4 regions of the Mesorhizobium sp. M0954 genome follow, and region 3 is predicted to be linked to each of the others. Evidence: predicted binding sites of a transcription regulator. Region 3 holds the regulator's gene; each other region holds the start of a gene.
The links. Region 3 encodes PhoB, which activates phosphate uptake and scavenging genes when phosphate is short. Its sites were predicted from a motif close to TGTCATNNANCTGTCAT; they were not measured.

Region 1: the regulator PhoB is predicted to act here: its motif matches at 3,069-3,085, upstream of NKH93_RS20315 (PhoX family protein).
Region 2: the regulator PhoB is predicted to act here: its motif matches at 2,114-2,130, upstream of NKH93_RS21525 (YdcH family protein).
Region 4: the regulator PhoB is predicted to act here: its motif matches at 2,418-2,434, upstream of NKH93_RS06105 (ceramide glucosyltransferase).

Annotation. Positions count from the first base shown of each region.
Region 1 covers NZ_JAMYNR010000014.1:111,884-116,555, forward strand. The annotation lists gene NKH93_RS20305 (MarR family winged helix-turn-helix transcriptional regulator) at 1-233, shown strand, start outside; gene NKH93_RS20310 (GNAT family N-acetyltransferase) at 230-910, shown strand; gene NKH93_RS20315 (PhoX family protein) at 1,011-3,002, opposite strand; gene NKH93_RS20320 (hypothetical protein) at 3,203-3,541, shown strand; gene NKH93_RS20325 (phosphatase PAP2 family protein) at 3,556-4,257, shown strand; partial or broken gene NKH93_RS20330 (sodium-independent anion transporter) at 4,517-4,672, shown strand, end outside.
Region 2 covers NZ_JAMYNR010000016.1:10,606-15,277, reverse strand. The annotation lists gene NKH93_RS21540 (transporter substrate-binding protein) at 1-775, opposite strand, end outside; gene NKH93_RS21535 (IclR family transcriptional regulator) at 904-1,707, shown strand; gene NKH93_RS21530 (YdcH family protein) at 1,758-1,961, opposite strand; gene NKH93_RS21525 (YdcH family protein) at 2,201-2,380, shown strand; gene ispG (flavodoxin-dependent (E)-4-hydroxy-3-methylbut-2-enyl-diphosphate synthase) at 2,583-3,836, shown strand; gene NKH93_RS21515 (transglycosylase SLT domain-containing protein) at 3,841-4,672, shown strand, end outside.
Region 3 covers NZ_JAMYNR010000008.1:28,316-32,987, forward strand. The annotation lists gene pstA (phosphate ABC transporter permease PstA) at 1-538, shown strand, start outside; gene pstB (phosphate ABC transporter ATP-binding protein PstB) at 535-1,338, shown strand; gene phoU (phosphate signaling complex protein PhoU) at 1,371-2,078, shown strand; gene phoB (phosphate regulon transcriptional regulator PhoB) at 2,095-2,784, shown strand; gene NKH93_RS12910 (ROK family protein) at 2,794-4,038, opposite strand; gene xylF (D-xylose ABC transporter substrate-binding protein) at 4,324-4,672, shown strand, end outside.
Region 4 covers NZ_JAMYNR010000003.1:193,928-198,599, forward strand. The annotation lists gene NKH93_RS06100 (O-succinylhomoserine sulfhydrylase) at 1-1,125, shown strand, start outside; gene NKH93_RS06105 (ceramide glucosyltransferase) at 1,162-2,313, opposite strand; gene apaG (Co2+/Mg2+ efflux facilitator ApaG/CorD) at 2,541-2,933, shown strand; gene NKH93_RS06115 (Hsp33 family molecular chaperone) at 2,940-3,950, opposite strand; gene argF (ornithine carbamoyltransferase) at 4,113-4,672, opposite strand, start outside.

The DNA of each region.
Region 1 (4,672 bases), on a different contig from region 3:
TCAGTCCGTCGACCGATGACCAGCGGCGCAGGATCGTCTCGCTTACTCGGGACGGGCGGCGGCTGGTCGATGTCGCAAAGCGCGACGTCTGGCCTTGCATCGAGAACGTGGTCGCGGATTTGTGCGCGGGTTTTTCGGGGCCGCTTCTTGAGCAGCTGGCTGCCATTGAGGACGGCCTCGCCGCTACCCCTCTCGACCGTCGTGTAAATAAGCCTGAGGGTGCCGCGCAATGAGACATCTGCTCGACCGCCCTATCTGGAGCGCGCTTCAGACGCGACATCGGGCCTTCGCGGAGGGTGACAACCTCGCCATGCGATATCGGCCGTCGATCGTCCCTTTCGCCGCCACTGGCGCAGACGACCCGGAAAGCCTGCTGGCGCTCGAAAAGCTTGTCTCCCCGGGCGAGAGTGTGATCCTGCTTCAAGCGGACGCGATTGCTCTGCCCACGGGGCTTTCCGCGACTTCGACCGCAGCCGGGGTTCAGATGATCGCCGAGCAGTCATTGCAGATCGTCTCCGACGCGCGCGTGCATCGTCTGACCCGAGACGATGCTGCTGAGATGCTCGCCCTGGCATTGCTCACCAAGCCTGGCCCATTCACGCTCGAAGCCTTGAGCCTGGGCGATTTTTGGGGTGTGAAGATCGAGGGCAGGCTTGCGGCAATGGCCGGCGAGCGCATGAAGCAACCTGGCTATACTGAACTCAGCGGGGTGTGCTCACATCCGGAATTTCGCGGCGGTGGTCTAGGAAAGCTGCTGTCCCTATTCGTGGCAAACCGGATAGTGGCGCGCGGCGAAGTTCCCTATCTCCACGCCTATGCCAGCAACGCCGCGGCCATAGCGTTATACGAGTCCATCGGCTTCAGGTTGCGAAGCACAATGAATGTGGCCGTGGTTCAGCGCAGCGAATGATTAGTCGGCGCATGATGCGCAGCATGGATGCATCCCGTATCGGAAGGAAGGATTTCGTACCGCCGAAATCCTTCCTTGAGACTGCAAGACCTGCTGCGTGTCAGACCGCGATCTTGCCGCCGCCTTGCCTGGTGATGGCAACGACCGCCGGGCGCACCGGCATGTCCGGCTTGAAGTCGGGCCAGCGCGTCGACAAATCCTCATAGTAGGACGGACGGCCGAAAGCCTCCCAGTCCTCGCCGCCGTCGCCCGGATGCTGGACCGCAACGAAGGCGGTCTGGTCGTCCGGCGCAAACAGGGGACCGCACATTTCGGCGCCGATCGGCACGCGGAAGAACAGCTTTGATGTCGCCCGTGCCGTCCCCTCCGTATCGACAGCCCACAGACCGTCGGTGCGGCCGGTGGCTTTCGGGCCTTGGCCGTCGGTGGCGACCCAGAGGCGGCCAGCCGAATCTACCGTGCAATTGTCCGGCATGCCGAACCAGCCATTGGCGGTGGTTGCGGTCGAGAAGGTGGCGCCGACGTCGGCCACAGCGGGATCGCCGCATTTCAGCAGGATTTCCCACCTGCCCTTTGTCGCGGTGAAATCACCGCCGTCCTCGACGATCTCGATGATGTGGCCAAAGGCATTTTCGGCACGCGGGTTGGCAGCGTCGACCTGGTCGGCCTTGCGCTTCGAATTGTTGGTCAGCATGACATAGACCTTGCCGTTGACGGCATTGGGCTGGATGTCTTCCGGGCGGTCCATCTTGGTGGCGCCGAGCAGGTCGGCGGCGCGGCGCGTCTCGATCAGCACGTCGGCCTGGCTGGCAAAGCCGTTCTCCGCCGTCAGCGGCCCTTGGCCGAAGACGATCGGCAGCCATTCGACCGAACCGTCGTCGGCAAACTTGGCGACATGCAAGGTGCCGTCGTCGAGCAAATCCATGTTGGCGGCGCGGTTGTCCGGATCGAACTTGCCTGTGGTGACGAACTTATAGACATAGTCGAAGCGCTCGTCGTCGCCGAGATAGAAGACGACATGGCCATCCTGGGCGACGATCGATTCGGCGCCCTCATGCTTGAAGCGGCCCATGGCGGTGCGCTTCCTCGGCACCGAAGTCGGATCCTGGACGTCGACCTCGACGATCCAGCCGAAGCGGTTCGGCTCGTTAGGCTCCTTGCCGATGTCGAAACGGTCGTAATGCGCTGCCCACTCATAGGCATCTTCGGGAATGCCGAGGCGCTTGTAATTGGCCGCCTCCTTATGCCCCTGCGGCAGCTCGCCCGAGAAATAGCCGTGGATGTTCTCCTCGGCCATGACATAGGTGCCCCACGGCGTGACGCCGCCGGCGCAATTGTTGATGGTGCCGATGACCTTCGTGCCGGTCGGATCGGCGCTGGTCTTGACGCGGTCGTGGCCGGCGACCGGGCCGGAGAGCGCGATCTCGGTGTTGGAGGTGATGCGGCGGTTGAGCTTGCCGTCGCGAACGACCTGCCATTTGCCTGATACCTTGCGTATCTCGACGATAGTGCCGCCATGCGCGGCCATCTCGACATCGACTTGCTCCTTGCTGAGGGGCGCCTGCTTGGCTTTGCCATCGACGATGGTGACGAGGCCCGGAAACATCAGGTGCGGATTGGTGTATTCGTGATTGACGACCAGCAGGCCGTGCTCGGCCGAGCCGTCGATCGGGATATAACCGACATAGTCGTTGTTGTAGCCGAATTGTCTGGCCTGGGCTTCCGCCGACTGTTTTGTCGGATCGAATCCCGGCGAATCGGCGAACAGCGGATCGCCCCAGCGCAGCAGCACGTCGGCGTCATAGCCAGGTGCGACGTGATGCTTGTCGTCGATGCCGGCCTCGAGCTCGTCGAAAGCGAAGGCGGAGCCTTCGGCGGCGCGGGCATTGTCGGTGGTGATCAGCGCCAGCGGGCTGACGGTAGCGGCTATGGCCGAGACGGCAAGCGAACCCTTGAGGAAGCCGCGGCGTGAGAACCGCGCGGCGATGATCTCACCCATGGTGCGGTTGTCGGTGGGATTGGCTCCTGGCCCATCGTTTTCCTCGAGCAGGCTGGTGCGGAAATGGGCGTCAGGGGTGCGATGTTCGGTCATAGGGCCTGCCTCTGGCTGGATGGATTGCTGGAGCGTGTTGCCTGGCCAATCCGGTATTACCGGCAGGTCACAGTTTGATGACATGCCGGCTAATTGCCACCTGCGATTTCGTATCCAACATCGGCCCCGCTTGACCGCGACCGGCGCTTCGGAAACAAGAGCTGCGGCAGGCGGTAGGGACCGCATCGGGAGGAACAAAAGTGAGTTTCTGGGGACTTGGGCAGCTCTGCGTTTCGACGGTGATCTTCCTGCTGGCGGCGATGGCCGCAAAACAGTGGGGGCTGGCGCCGAGCCTCGGCAAGATTGTGCTGACGTTGGCGCTCTATTCGCTGGGCAATCTGATCATGCTGAGGCTGATCCGTGAATTCGGCATGTCGGTGTCGTTCAGCCTGTCGGCGGTGATCCAGCTGGTGTCGGTGAATGTGGTGGCGCTGGTCTTCTTCGGCGAGCGCGTCAATGCCTTGCAGGCAACCGGCATCGTGCTTGCCATCGCAGCTGTGGCGCTGATCACGCTCGGGCCCTATCTGCAAAGGCTGTAACTGCGATCGGGCCGATGAAGAAGATTGCAAGCAGACTGCCCAACTGGCTGGAGTTCCCGGTTCTGCTGGCCGGGCTGGTCATTGCCGGCGGGCTGTGGGGGTTCGAGGAGCTGATGGAGCTGGCGCGGGCGACCACGCCGCATGCCTTCGACACCGAAATCCTGCTTGCCTTCCGCAAGGCCGGCCAGCCCGACAATCCGATCGGACCGGCGTGGCTGGAAGGGGCGATGCGCGACATCACCAGCCTCGGCAGCGCCAGCGTACTGCTGCTGATCACGGCAGCAATGATCGTCTATCTGCTTCTTATCCGCAGGCCAGGCGCGGCGCTTCTCATGTTCGTCGCGGTAGCGGGCGGCCAGCTCCTGTCAAGCGTGCTGAAATTCGATATCGACCGGCCGCGCCCCGATCTGGTCTCGCATCTCGCCGATGTGGCATCGCTTTCGTTTCCGAGCGGCCACGCCATGCTGTCGGCGGTGACGTATTTGACGCTGGGCAGCATGGCGGCGCGGGTTTTGCCCGGGCGCACAACGAAGATCTATGTACTCGGGCTGGCGGTGCTGACGACAGTGGTGGTCGGCATCAGCCGCATCTATCTCGGCGTCCACTGGCCGTCCGACGTATTGGCCGGCTGGTGCGCCGGCTTTGCCTGGGCGATGCTGTGCTGGCTTGCGGCACGGTTCCTGCAGCGATGGCTTGGGCGGGCCGACGGCACCTGACTCAAATCAGCCTGTTGATCAGGCCATGACCGCAGCCTGCCAGCAGGAAAACCATCGACAGCAAGGCTGTCGAGGTTGCCAACGCTTTGAATATCTTCACCCGCTCATCCTTTTGAAGTCGTGCCTGTGAAATCGGGATCGCAGTGGATGTCCCGCCAAACGATGCCGAGGTTTGTAGCATCACAGTGCATCGGCTGGCAAAGAGTGCTGCATGTTTGGAGGCAGACCATCAATCCTTGGTGCAGGAAGACGTCGCCGACCGCGCCAGCGCAGGAACTTCATCCTCGACTGTTCGGCGATGCCGTTCTTCGATTCAACGGCGGCCAATGTCATCGAGGGTGCGGCCCACAAGGCGAGCCGCGCCGGCGTTCGCTTCATTATATCAGGCGCTTCGCCGCAGATACGCCGCATGCTG
Region 2 (4,672 bases), on a different contig from region 3:
AGGTCTGGTTGACGAAGGTCAGCCAGTCGAGGTCGCCCTGCCGCAGCGCGGCACCATAAAGCATCGAGAACCAGCTCTTGCCGGCATCGAAGTACTTATCCGGATTGCGCGAGGCGAGCCAGCGCACCGTTGACAGATCGACCGCGGCGGCGTCGACGCGCTTCGCTTCCAAGGCCTGCAGCACGTTGGCCTGCGTGTCTATCTGCATCACCTGCGACTCCGGCAGGACGATATGTACGTTAGCCTCGGCATCGACATTTTGCAGGATGGAAATCCGCGTCGCCGAACCGCCGGCAAGCAGCTTGTCGAAGGTCTTGTTTTCGGCGTTCGGAAGGGTCAGCAAGGCGATGCCTTCGACGTAGTAGGGTCGGGAGAAGTGGATCAGCTGCGAGCGCTGGGCGGTCATGGTCATGAACTGGATGGTGATGTCGACCTTGTTGGTGGTCACGTTCGGAATGCGCTGAGCCGGATCCTGCATGACGAATTCCACTTTGGTCGGATCGTCGAAAAGCCCCTTGGCGAGAATGCGACCCATGGTGATGTCCATGCCCACCAGTTCGCCGGCGTCGTTCTCGAAATGCCAGGGCGCGTTGGTGCTGCCGGTGCCGACGATTACCTTGCCGCGCTCGAGGACGGTGCGCAGCAGGCTGTCCGGCGCTGCCTGGGCCGCCGCTTTCTGAACGTCGACCGCGGTAGCGGCGGTCATCACTCCGGCCGTTGCAAGCCCGGCCATTCCCAGTTTCAGAAATTCACGCCTTTTGGATGTGTCGTTCACGGCGACCTCCTTTCGTGTTGAGTTCCCCTTTGGACCAGCAGTACAGGCATCGGTTGCAACTGACATCATTGTCCCTTACAAGAGACGCCTGTACTCTGTACAAGACAGATTAACATCAGGGATCGATAATGCAAGATGGCAATGCCTTGGCCGCTCGACCGGACGTCAGTCTGGACGAAGACAAGCACTCGGGCTCTCGGGAGAAGGGTCTCAACCGGGTTCTCCAGATTTTGGAGTTTCTCCACACGACCCAGCGCGCGATCGGCGTCGGCGATCTTGCCAAGGGGGTAAACGCGCCGCGTTCGACGACTTATACGCTTGTGCGCTCGCTGGTCGACGCAGGCCTGCTGGAAATGGCCGGAGACGGCAATCGGGTCTATTTCGGAAAGAAGCTCTATCTCTACGGAATGGACTATGTGCGGGGCAACGACCTGCTCAGGCGAGGGCGCCAGGAAGTCGACCATCTGTCACGCGAGACCGGCGAGACCTCGGAGTTGTGCATGCTGCAAAGCGGCCGCTACACCATCGTCCATTCAAGCCCGGGGACGAGGCCATTCCGGATCAGCTCGGCGACCGGTCTGCAAATACCGCTTCCCTGGACAGCTTCCGGGCGGCTGCTCCTCGCCGGCTTCGACAGGGCAGCGATTGAGGATATGGTCTCCGAGGACGATCTCGTGCTGCCGGACGGCCGCAGGTTGCGTCTCGACGATTTCATAGCCGACATCGCCGTCGCCAAGTCGGCCGGCTACTGCATCACCTCCGGCCTAGTCGATGCCTACACCAAATGCCTGGCCGCGCCGGTCTTTTCAGCGCCGGGCAGGGTCGAGGCGACGATGTGCCTGGTGGTTCCGATCGATACCTCGACCGAAAAGACCGACAACCTGATAGCGTTGTTGCGCGAGCGCGCCGCACGGCTTTCGATCGCGGCATAACCGCTTTTCCAGCAGGCCCCGCCGGCGTTCGTTCAAACAATGGCGTTCGTTCAAGCAATAATGTCTGGAATGATCTTGTCTTCCAGCGCCATCAGCCTGTCCTTCAGGAAAAGCTTCTTTTTCTTCATGCGCTGGATCTGCAGCGGGTCGCAATTCATGGCGATCATCGCATTGATGGCCGCGTCGAAATCGGCGTGTTCCTGCTTCAGCCGGGAATATTCGAGGCGGATATCTGCCTGTTCCTGATCGGACATTTTTACCGTCTGCACGTCTGCGGCGCCCAAACTATGGGCCTGATTGGGCGGGACCGGGTCTTCTTGCACCGGCGCGCAGCCCATATCACATTTCATATTGGCGTGGAATGCTACCACGCAGCATTCGACATCGGTGCGCGATGGTGGCACACTGTCATTATGCCGTCATAGAAGCGAGCCTGCGGTGGACGTGCCATGACGGCTGCAATCCGAGGAAACCATGAAAGGGAGAACCAATCATGTCTCTTGCATCCCATCTTGATGAGCTGCAGCGGAAACACGGCGACATCGAACGGGAAATCGACGATGCGATGACCCATCCATCGGTAGACGACCTCGAAATCGTGAATCTCAAGCGGCGCAAGCTGGCGCTCAAGGACGAGATTGAAAAACTGAAGGCGAAACCGACGACCCACTGAAACCCTTCCAGGACTAGAAGCGCCACCCGGCGCGCGATCTTTCCGGTGGCATGTCTCTATGCTGCCGGAAACGCCCATGGATTTGCGGTAAGCTGCCATCTTGTTGTTTCCGATTTGCTGGGCCTGCGCGCCAGTCGCCATTGACAAGCCATCTTTGCTCCTCCACCTCATGCCCGGACCTTCAAGATTAAAGGCAGCCGGCATGACCGGATATTTTTCCTCACCCTTCCCACGCCGCAGGTCGGTCGGTGTCGATGTCGGCGGCGTGATGGTCGGCGGCGGCGCGCCGGTCGTCGTCCAGTCAATGACCAACACCGATACGGCCGATGTCGACCAGACGGTCGCGCAAGTGGCGGCGCTGCATCGTGCCGGCTCCGAGATCGTGCGCATAACCGTCGATCGCGACGAAAGCGCTGCGGCCGTACCGGCCATCCGCGAGCGGCTGGAACGGCTCGGCATCGACGTGCCGCTGGTCGGCGATTTCCACTATATCGGCCACAAGCTCCTGGCCGACCACCCGGCCTGTGCCGAGGCACTGGCCAAATACCGTATCAATCCCGGCAATGTCGGCTTCAAGGACAAGAAAGACCGGCAGTTCGCGGCGATCGTCGAGATGGCGATCAAATACGACAAACCGGTGCGCATCGGCGTCAATTGGGGTTCGCTTGACCAGGAGCTGCTGACCCGGCTGATGGACGACAACCAGGCCCAGGGCTTTCCGCTGACGGCGCAGGAAGTGACGCGCGAGGCAATCGTGCAATCGGCGATCCTGTCGGCCGGAATGGCCGAAGAGATCGGCCTTGCGCGCGAGAAAATCATCCTGTCGGCCAAGGTCAGCGGCGTGCAGGATCTGATCGCCGTCTACACCGAGCTTGCCACCCGATCCGACCATGCGCTGCACCTCGGCCTGACAGAGGCCGGCATGGGCTCGAAAGGCATCGTCGCCTCGTCCGCTGCCATGGGCATCCTGCTCCAGCAAGGCATTGGCGACACCATCCGCATCTCGCTGACGCCGGAGCCGAACGGCGACCGCACGCGCGAGGTGCAGGTGTCGCAGGAACTGTTGCAGACCATGGGCTTCCGGCAGTTCGTGCCGATCGTCGCCGCCTGCCCGGGCTGCGGCCGCACAACCTCGACCGTGTTCCAGGAGCTTGCCCAGAACATCCAGGCCGACCTGCGCAAGAACATGCCGGTGTGGCGCGAACAATATCCCGGCGTCGAGAACCTCAAGGTCGCGGTGATGGGTTGCATCGTCAACGGTCCGGGCGAATCCAAACATGCCGATATCGGCATTTCGCTGCCCGGCACCGGTGAGACACCGACCGCCCCGGTGTTCGTCGACGGCAAGAAGGCGGCGACCCTGCGCGGCCCATCGATTGCCGCGGATTTCGAGAAGATGGTCGCCGACTATATCGAACGGCGGTTCGGGCAGCACGACAAAGCCGCGGCGGAGTAGTTCGATGCGGCGTTTGCTGGGCGCGGCGCTGGTTGTCATTTGCGGGCTGATCTGGGCGACAGCCGTTCAGGCCGATCCACCACGGCCCGCCAAAAAGAAGCTGATCGACCAGGTTTGCAACCTGATCGAGACGCATGCCGACCAGAACGGGCTGCCCCGGGATTTCTTTGCCCGGCTGATCTGGAAGGAAAGCCGTTTCGATCCCAATGCGGTCAGCCCCGTCGGCGCTGAGGGTATCGCCCAATTCATGCCGGGTACCGCCAAGATGCGCGGGCTCGCCAATTCCTTCGACATCGAACAGGCGATCCCGGCCTCGGCAAAATACCTCGCCGAAATGAAATCCGGTTTCGGCAATCTCGGCCTCGCCGCCGCAGCCTACAATGCCGGCGAGAGCCGGGTGACGCGCTGGCTGAATTCCGGCGGCTTCTTGCCGATGGAGACCGAAAGCTACGTTCTGGACGTCATGGGCGAGCCGGCCGACAACTTCACCAATACCGCCTACGCCGGCGTCATCCGGCCGCTCGACAAGAAGGCGAGTTTCGCTGCCGCTTGCCGCGAGCTGCCGGTGATCATGTCCAGAACCGTGCCGATGTCGTCGATCAACATCAAGCCGTGGGGCGTGCAGGTGGCCGGCAATTTTCGCCGCGCCGCGGCGCTCAACCAGTGGCTGAGAGTGAAAAGCCGGTTCCCGGCACTGCTTGCCGGCCACGATCCGGTGGTCAGCCGGGTCCGCACACCGATCGGCAGGCGCGGCATCTATGCCGTGCGGATCGGCGCCGATAGCAGAGCCAAGGCCGACACAATCTGCGACAAGCTGCAAAGCGTCGGCGGCGCCT
Region 3 (4,672 bases):
CACCGTCGTCCGCTTCATCAACGACATCCTGTTGTCGGCGCCGTCGATCATCATAGGCTTGTTTGTCTATGAGCTGATGGTGCGGCCAATGGGACATTTCTCGGCCATTGCCGGCGCCGTTGCGCTTGCCATCCTGGTCATTCCGGTGGTCGTGCGCACCACTGAAGACATGCTCAACCTGGTGCCGAACGCGTTGCGTGAAGCCGGTGCCGCGATCGGCGCGCCACGCTGGGTGGTGATCCGTTCGGTCGCCTACCGCGCCGCATTGTCCGGCATCGTCACCGGCATATTGCTGGCGATAGCACGCATTTCCGGCGAGACGGCGCCGCTGCTCTTCACCGCGCTCAACAACCAGTTCTGGAGCAGCAATATCAACGCGCCGATGGCCAGCCTGCCGGTGACCATCTTCCAGTTCGCTCTCAGCCCTTACGAGGAATGGCAGCAACTGGCGTGGACCGGCGCACTCATAATCACCCTGACGGTTCTGGGCTTGAGCATCCTCGCCCGCAGCCTTACCGGACGCAGAGAGGACAGATGACACAGATGTTGTCCCCAGACATGACGATGACCGAAACGGTCACCGAGAAGACGAAGATCGAGGTCAAGAATCTCAACTTCTACTACGGCCAGAGCAAGGCGCTGAAGGACATCAGCCTGTCGCTGCCCGAGCGCAGCGTCACGGCCTTCATCGGCCCTTCGGGCTGCGGGAAATCGACGCTGCTGCGTGTGTTCAACCGCATCTATGAGCTCTACCCAAAACAGACGGCCGAGGGCCAGGTGCTGCTCGACGGCAAGAACATTCTCGACCGGTCGCAGGATCTCAACCTCCTCAGGACCAAGATCGGCATGGTGTTCCAGAAGCCGACGCCGTTCCCGATGTCGATCTACGAGAACATCGCCTTCGGCGTCAGGCTCTACGAGAACCTCGGCAAGTCCGAGATGGACGGCCGCGTCGAACAGGCGTTGAAGCGCGCCGCGCTGTGGAGCGAGGTCAAGGACAAGCTCAACGCCAGCGGCTTGAGCCTATCCGGCGGCCAGCAGCAGCGGCTCTGTATCGCCCGCACCGTGGCCGTGAAGCCGGAAGTCATTCTGCTCGACGAACCGGCTTCGGCCCTCGACCCGCTGTCGACTGCCAAGATCGAGGAACTGATCGACGAATTGCAAGCCGACTACACGATCGTCATCGTCACCCACAACATGCAGCAGGCGGCGCGCGTGTCGCGCCAGACGGCCTTCATGTATCTGGGTGAACTGGTCGAGTTCGACCGGACCGAGAAGATCTTCACGTCGCCCCGCGAGAAGCGCACGCAGGACTACATCACTGGCCGCTTCGGCTGAGCCGTTCCGATCATGCATATGAGGACAGGACCATGGGCGAACACACAGTCGCTTCTTTCGACGAGGATCTCGAGCAGATCAGCAAGCTGATCCGCGACATGGCCGACCTCGCCGGTTCGATGGTCGGCGGGGCGACCAAGGCGCTGTTGAATTCCGACAACGTGCTGGCGCAACGCGTCGTTTCCGACGACGCCATCATGGATGCGCGTCAACGCGAACTGGACGACCGCGCTATCACCCTGATCGCCAAACGCCAGCCGATGGCCCACGATCTTCGCCATGTGGTCGGAGCGATCCGCATGGCGGGCGACCTCGAACGCATCGGCGACCTTGCCAAGAATATCGCCAAGCGCGTGAGTGCGGTCGGCCTCAGCGCCACGCCGCGGGACCTGTCGCATTCCATCGACGCGATGGCGCAGCTGGTTCTCATCCAGGTGCAGGGTGTCATCGAGGAATATGCTGCAGGCGATGCGGCCGCGTTGGCCAAGCTTCGTGCCGCCGACGAGCGCATCGACGTTAAATACACGTCCGTGTTCCGCGAGCTGTTGACCTACATGATGGAAGATCCGCGCAACATCACCGCTTGCACGCACCTGCTGTTCTGCGCCAAGAATCTGGAGCGGATCGGCGACCATGTCACCAACATCGCCGAAAATGCGTATTATGTGCTGACCGGCGAGCAATTGCCGGTCAATCGTCCGAAGCAGGACGAAACGACAATGTCCGCACCGGTGACATGATGGGGGTGCCCAGCCGATGATCGCACCACGCATAATGGTGGTGGAGGACGAGGAGCCGTTGGGTGTGCTGCTCCGCTACAATCTCGAATCCGAAGGCTACCAGGTCGAGGTGGTGACACGCGGCGACGAAGCCGAGATCCGTTTGCAGGAGAATGTGCCCGACCTTTTGGTGCTCGACTGGATGATACCAGCGGTTTCCGGCATCGAGCTCTGTCGTCGGTTGCGGGTGCGCCCCGAAACCGAGCGGCTGCCGATCATCATGCTGACCGCGCGCGGCGAGGAGAGCGACCGGGTGCGCGGTCTTTCGACCGGCGCCGACGACTATCTGGTCAAGCCGTTTTCGACACCGGAATTCATGGCCAGGGTCAAGGCGCTGCTGCGGCGCGCCAAGCCGGAAGTGCTGTCCAGCGTGCTGAAGGTCGGCGACATCGTGCTCGATCGCGAATCGCACAGGGTCTATCGCAAGAAGAGCGAAATCAGGCTCGGGCCGACCGAATTCCGGCTGCTCGAGTTCATGATGCGGCATCCGGGCCGTGTCTTCTCGCGCAGCCAGTTACTCGATAATGTCTGGGGGGAGACAATCTACATCGACGAACGCACCGTCGACGTGCATGTCGGGCGGCTGCGCAAAGCCGTCAACAACGGCCGGATGCCGGATGTCATCCGCACCATCCGCGGCGCCGGCTATGCGATCAGGGAAGATTGACCCGCCTGGTCAGGCTACGTTCTTTCTGACGCTGGGCCTCATTTGCGCGCCCGGCGCGAAAATCTCCTGGTCGACGAAGCTTAACGCCCGCATCGCGCAGCCTTCGCGGATCAGAGGCAATTCGTTCGGCTCTGTATCGAAGGAGATCGAGCCTGAATGCTGGCCGCCGGCGGTCTGGGCGATTGCCTTCCGCAAGGCCGGCTCGATCAGATCGAAGGCGGCGGCACTGGCGCCGACCATCGCGACCGGTGCCGGATCGATCAGCGCGAACAGCGAGCCGAGACCGAAACCCAGCGCTTCGCCGGCCTTGCGGTAGGCCTCGCGTTCCGGCCCATCTTTCTCGCGCGCCCGGGCCGCCAGTGCGCGCATGTCGGCGTCGCTGACGTCGGCGACCGGTTCGCTGTCTTCGCTCATCTGCCTGGCGTTGCGCCAGATGGCGTAGTTCCCGGCATACGCCTCGATGCAGCCGCGCCGCCCGCAACGGCAGAGCGCGCCGCCCGGACGATGGATCATGTGGCCAAATTCGCCGCCCGAGGAATGCGTCCCGGTGAACAGTTCGCCCTTCAGCACCAGCCCCATGCCGATGCCATGCGAAAGCAGGATGGCGATGAAGTCGTCGCGATAGCGATCCGGATTGCGCCAGCGCAAAGCCACCGCCATCATGTTGCAGTCGTTCTCCACCGTTGCCGGGATGCCGAATTCGTCCTCCAGCATGTCGGCAAAGGCGATGTCGGTCTGCGGCGTGATCGGCGACCACAGCATGGCGCGTGCAGGGGAGTCGGTAATGCCCTGAATCGCCAGGGCGATGCGGGCGACACTGCGGACGTCAAGATCTGGATCCTGCAGCCGGCGCCGGACGATGGCCATGCATTCACGGATCAGCTCGTCGCGCGGCATAGTCAGCGTGTCCAGCCGGCGCTGTTCCTCGGCGACCACCTGTCCCGTATAGTCGATAATGGCGGCCGAAAGGAAATTCAGCGACAACACCACGGTCAGCACCGCCGCCGCTTCCGGGTTGAGGGCGAGGCCGACTTGCGGACGACCGCGTTTCAACGAAACGGGCTCACTTGGCTTGCTCTCGGCGAGGATGCCTTCCCGTATCAGGTCGGAAGAAATCGCCGATATGGTCGAATGACTGAGGCCGGTGGTAGCTGCGATCTCAGTACGCGATGGCTGGCCGGCCCGGCGCACCGCCGAGATCACCATCGCCCGGTTGCGCCGGCGCAAATCGTCATGGCGGATTCCGACCGACATTGTTTTGCTTTCCTCCCGGTTGCCGCGGCCGCTCATGAACCGGAAGCCGTCGGTAATGTCCGACAAATAGTGTCGGATGAGGCAAATAGTGTCAGATGCAGGTGGCGCTGTCATCGTTTATTCCGACGCTCGAAAAAACTCGCAGAGTCATCAAAATCCATCAGAATCGATGTTGACAGCAGCCGGAGATCGGGCCAGTATTTTTTCGAGGCTCGAAAAAATTAGAGCTTCTAAGCTGGTCTTTGAGCCAATTGGTCACGCCGTACGCGGCGCAGGGAGGATATGATGAAGAAATTCACGACCGCCATTCTGGCGGGTGTCGCCATGACGCTGGCGCTGGCGTCGGTGGCGCAGGCTAAAGACAAGGTCATCGGCGTTTCCTGGTCGAACTTCCAGGAAGAGCGCTGGAAGACCGACGAGGCCGCAATGAAGGCGGCCATCGAGGCCGCAGGCGACAAGTATATTTCCGCCGACGCACAGTCCAACCCCGGCAAGCAGCTCACCGACGTCGAGAGCCTGATCTCGCAGGGCGCCAACGCACTGATCATCCTGGCGCAGGACGCCTCGGCCATCGGGCCGGCCGTGCAAAAGGCGCTGGACGAAGGTATTCCGGTTGTCGGCTACGACCGGCTGA
Region 4 (4,672 bases), on a different contig from region 3:
GGCTTTGGCGAGACCTCCGAGGCGATGTATCTCACCCAAGGCTATGTCTACGAGACGGCGCAAGCGGCGGAGGCCCGCTTCAAGGGCGAGGAGCCGGGCTTCATCTATTCGCGCTATGCCAATCCGACGGTCGACATGTTTGAAAAACGCATGTGCGCGCTGGAAGGAGCCGAAGACGCGCGCGCCACGGCATCCGGCATGGCGGCGGTGACGGCAGCACTGCTGTGCAGCGCCAAGGCGGGCGACCATATCGTAGCGGCGCGCGCGCTGTTCGGCTCCTGCCGCTGGGTGGTCGAGACGCTGGCGCCGAAATACGGCATTGAGGCAACGCTGGTCGACGGCACCGACATCGCCAATTGGGAAAAGGCGGTCAAGCCGAACACCAAACTGTTCTTCCTGGAAAGCCCGACCAATCCTACGCTGGAAGTGATCGACATTGCCGCCGTCGCGGCACTTGCCAATTCGATCGGCGCCAGGCTGATCGTCGATAATGTCTTCGCCACGCCCTTGCAGCAGAAACCCCTGCAGCTCGGCGCCCACATCGTCGTCTATTCGGCCACGAAGCATATTGACGGCCAGGGGCGCTGTCTTGGCGGCATCGTTCTGTCGGACAAGAAATGGATCGACGAGAACCTGCATGACTATTTCCGCCACACCGGCCCAAGCCTCTCGCCCTTCAATGCCTGGACGCTGCTGAAAGGCCTTGAGACGCTGCCGCTACGCGTACGCCAGCAGACGGAAAGTGCCGGCCGCATCGCGGATTTCCTGGCCGAGCGTCCGCAAATCGCCCGTGTCATCTATCCTGGCCGTGCCGACCACCCGCAAGCGGCCGTGGTCAAGAAGCAGATGTCGGGTGGCTCGACGCTGATCTGCCTCGATGTGAAGGGCGGCAAGCAGGCGGCCTTTGCCTTCCAGAACGCACTCGACGTCGTGCTCATTTCCAACAATCTCGGCGACGCCAAGAGCCTGATCACCCATCCGGCGACGACGACGCACAAGAACTTGACCGATGAGGCCCGCGCCGAGCTCGGCATCGGACCGGGAACACTCAGGCTGTCAGTTGGCCTTGAGGACGCCGACGACCTGCTCGAAGACATCGAGCAGGCACTGAGAGTTGCCGGATAAGGGATGGCCGAACAGAGGCGAGCGGGGACGCGCCGATCAGGCGCCGGACGGGGTCTCTTCCAGCTCCGCGACGGTCTTTGTCTGGATAGTCATCACGTTGCCGCGCCAGTCGACGGCGCCGCTCAGCCATCCGCGCGCCCAAATGGCGGGAAGCATCAGGTCTCGCGCCATCATCGCCGGGATCGTGCGCGGCGACAGCTGCCATCCCTTGGCCGAGGCCAAGGCGCATTCCGGCAGGTAGGCCGCGACCAGCACGGCGATGGCGGTTGCCGGCAGGCTGACGCCGGCGTCAGCCGCCGCGATCAGCGCAAGCACCAGCGGCGGCGCCGCGCCGATCAGGATCTCGGGGGCGAAGAACAGCGCGAAGGTGACGCGGCGCAGCCGCGCCCAGCGCGCCTGCCGCGACCAGATCTCGCCAAGCGTGCGCCGGCCGAGCGGCTGTTCGAAGGGCGAGGCGACAAGATTGACCCGCAGTCCGAGCCCGTTGACCAGCTTGGTCGCGGCGGCGTCCTCGGCGATCTCGGCGGCAAGCGCGCGGATGCCGCCATTGGCGTCGAGCATCGGCTTGTTCCACAACATGCTCTTGCCCTGCGCGAAGCCGAGGCCGAGCGCCTCTCCAGCGTACTGCCAGCGTGCCTGCAGCGTGTTGAGAAAGGCGCATTCGACCTCCCCCCAGAAACTGTCCGGCCGTGAGCCGATCGGCGTCGAGCAGACGAGGCCAGTGCCATGCCGCCATGCCGCCATCAGCTGCTGGACGTAGTCGCTCGGCATAAGCACATTGGAATCGGCAAGAATAACCCAGCGATAATGCGCCGCTTCCCAACCCTTCACGCAATTGTTGAGTTTTGGATTGCCGCTGATGCGGTCGTCACCGACTAGAAGGCGGGCGCGAATAGCTGGAAAGCGCGCCATTGCGGCGGTGATCGGCTTGACCACCGGGTCGTCGGCATGGGCAACGCAGAAGATGAGTTCGTAGCGCGGCCAGTCGAGTGAGAAGGCGCGCTCCAGCGTCTCTTCGGCAAACGGCTCGACGCCGCGTGCCGGGATGACGATCGATACCGGCGGCGCGTTGGCGGGCGGTGCGATCCTGGCTGGTCGCTTCAGCTTCAGCGAAGCTAACAGGATGCTGGCGAGATTTGAAAGAAGGAGGGCTATGGAAAGGAGAGCGGCTGCGAATGTCGGTTCCATCGAGATCTGGTCACTCCAGAAGTGCCGGCCGCATGACGGCCGTTTTCAACAATTCGACAGAACGCTGAGTCGCCCGGCACAAGCCTGCACACCATCATTGTCATGTGTCACTTAAATGACATTGTTTTTCGGCACCTGCGCTCGAGTCGGGCAAGGAGATGACGCGCATCGTTGATCAAACTGCGCTGAGCGTCGAAAGTTCCATCTACATTGCTTTGGAGCAGTTTATGTACAGCGCCGTCACCCGCAACATCGAAGTGCAGGTCAGGCCGTTCTATCTGGAGGATCACTCCGACCCGCCGCAAAACCGCTATGTCTGGGGATATCAGGTGACCATCGACAATCAGTCGGATGAGTTCGTGCAGCTTCTGTCGCGCTACTGGCACATTACCGACGGCACCGGCAAGGTCGAGGAAGTGCGCGGCCCCGGGGTCGTCGGCGAGCAACCCGGACTCAACCCCGGCGACAGCTATCAGTATACGTCTGGATGCCCGCTCTCGACGCCGTCCGGCATCATGGTCGGGCACTACACCATGCGCAACAAACGGGGCGAGACGTTCGACGTCGCCATCCCCGCCTTCTCGCTCGACTTGCCGGGAATGCGGCGCACCGTCAATTGACGGCCGTCATCCGGCCGCTGCAAACTCCGCCGGGTCGAAGTCATATTGCTTCGAGCAGAATTCGCAGGCGACGTGAATGCTGCCATCCTCGGTGCTGTCCCTGATCTCCTCGGCGGAAAAGCCTTCGAGGATGCCGTGGATCTTCTCCCTCGAGCATGAGCACTGGTCGGCGACCGGCACCCCGCCGAACACGCGGACGCCATGCTCGTGGAAAAGCCGGTAAAGCAGCCGTTCGGCGCCGATCGTCGGATCGATCAGCTCGGTCGGTTCAATAGTACCAAGCAGCGCCAGCAGCTCCTGCCAGGAATTGTCGGTCGGGTCGTGGATTTCCTCACGCGGATCGCCATCGCCACCGGGAAGGTCGGGTACGCGCATGCGCTCCGCCGACTGCGGCAGGAATTGTGCCAGCAGGCCACCGGCCCGCCATTGCTCGCGGGCACCGCCGACGCCGGGCGTCAGAAGCTTGGCAACCGAAAGCCGGAGGTCGGTCGGAATCTGCTCAGACTGGCGGAAATAAGTGCGTGCGGCATCTTCCAGTGTGACGCCGTCGAGCTGGACGATGCCCTGATAGCGTTGTGTGTGAGCGCCCTGGTCGATGGTCAGCGCCAGGACGCCGCTGCCGAGCAGCGTCTGCGGTGACGTCTCGCCGGCAGAAGTCAAAGCCTGCAGCCGGTCGGCATCGAAGCGGGCATAAGCGCGCAGCGCGTGCGGCGTGGAGAAATCCGCGACCAGCATGTCGACCGGCCCGTCGGTGCGGGTCTGCAGAATGAACTTGCCCTCGAACTTCAGCGAAGTTCCGAGCAATACCGTCAACACACAGGCTTCAGCCAGGAGCCGGGCGACCGGCTCGGGATAGTCGTGGCGGCTGAGAATAGCATCGAGCATCGGCCCGAGCTGGACGGTGCGACCGCGCACGTCGAGCGGGCCGACCTCGAACGGCACGACATGGTCGTCGCCGGCGTAGCCGAATTCGCCGAGCTTGGGTTTATGTTCAGCCAATTGATGAGTTTCCAACATGACAAAGCTCCGGGGCGCGGCGATGCCGCCCTCCGGGGCGCATGCGACGAGACGCGCTCGATTTGCGTGATGCGCCTGAGATAGGCACCACCAACTCCCGGATCAAGGCGGCCCAGATCAAGGCGGCGCAGATCAGGCCGGCCCGGATCACCGCGGCTCGTATCAAGCGCCCAGGCACCAGGCCAGGACCGCCTTCTGGGCATGGAGCCGGTTCTCGGCCTCATCGAACACCACCGAATGCGGTCCGTCGATGACCTCGTCGGTAACCTCCTCACCGCGATGCGCCGGCAGACAGTGCATGAATAGCGCATCCGGCTTGGCTTTCGCCATCAGTGCCGCATTGACCTGATAGGGCAGGAAGACATTGTGGCCGCGGGCACGGTGCTCCTGGCCCATCGACACCCAGCAGTCGGTGACGATGCAGTCGGCCTCGTGAACGGCCTCCTCGGGCGAACGGGTGAATTTCAGCTTGCCGCCATTGGCTTTCGACCAGTCGACATGCTTCTGGGCCGGTTCGCTGCCCTCGGGCACGGCGACATTCAGCTTGAAATGGAACCGCGCGGATGCCTCCAGCAGCGAATGCAGCACGTTGTTGCCGTCGCCGGTCCAGGCGATCGTTTTACCGGCCACCGGACCGCGGTGCTCTTCGAAGGTCATGATGTCGGCCATCAGCTGGCAGGGATGGGTCTCGTCGGTCAGCCCGTTAATGACGGGGACCGTAG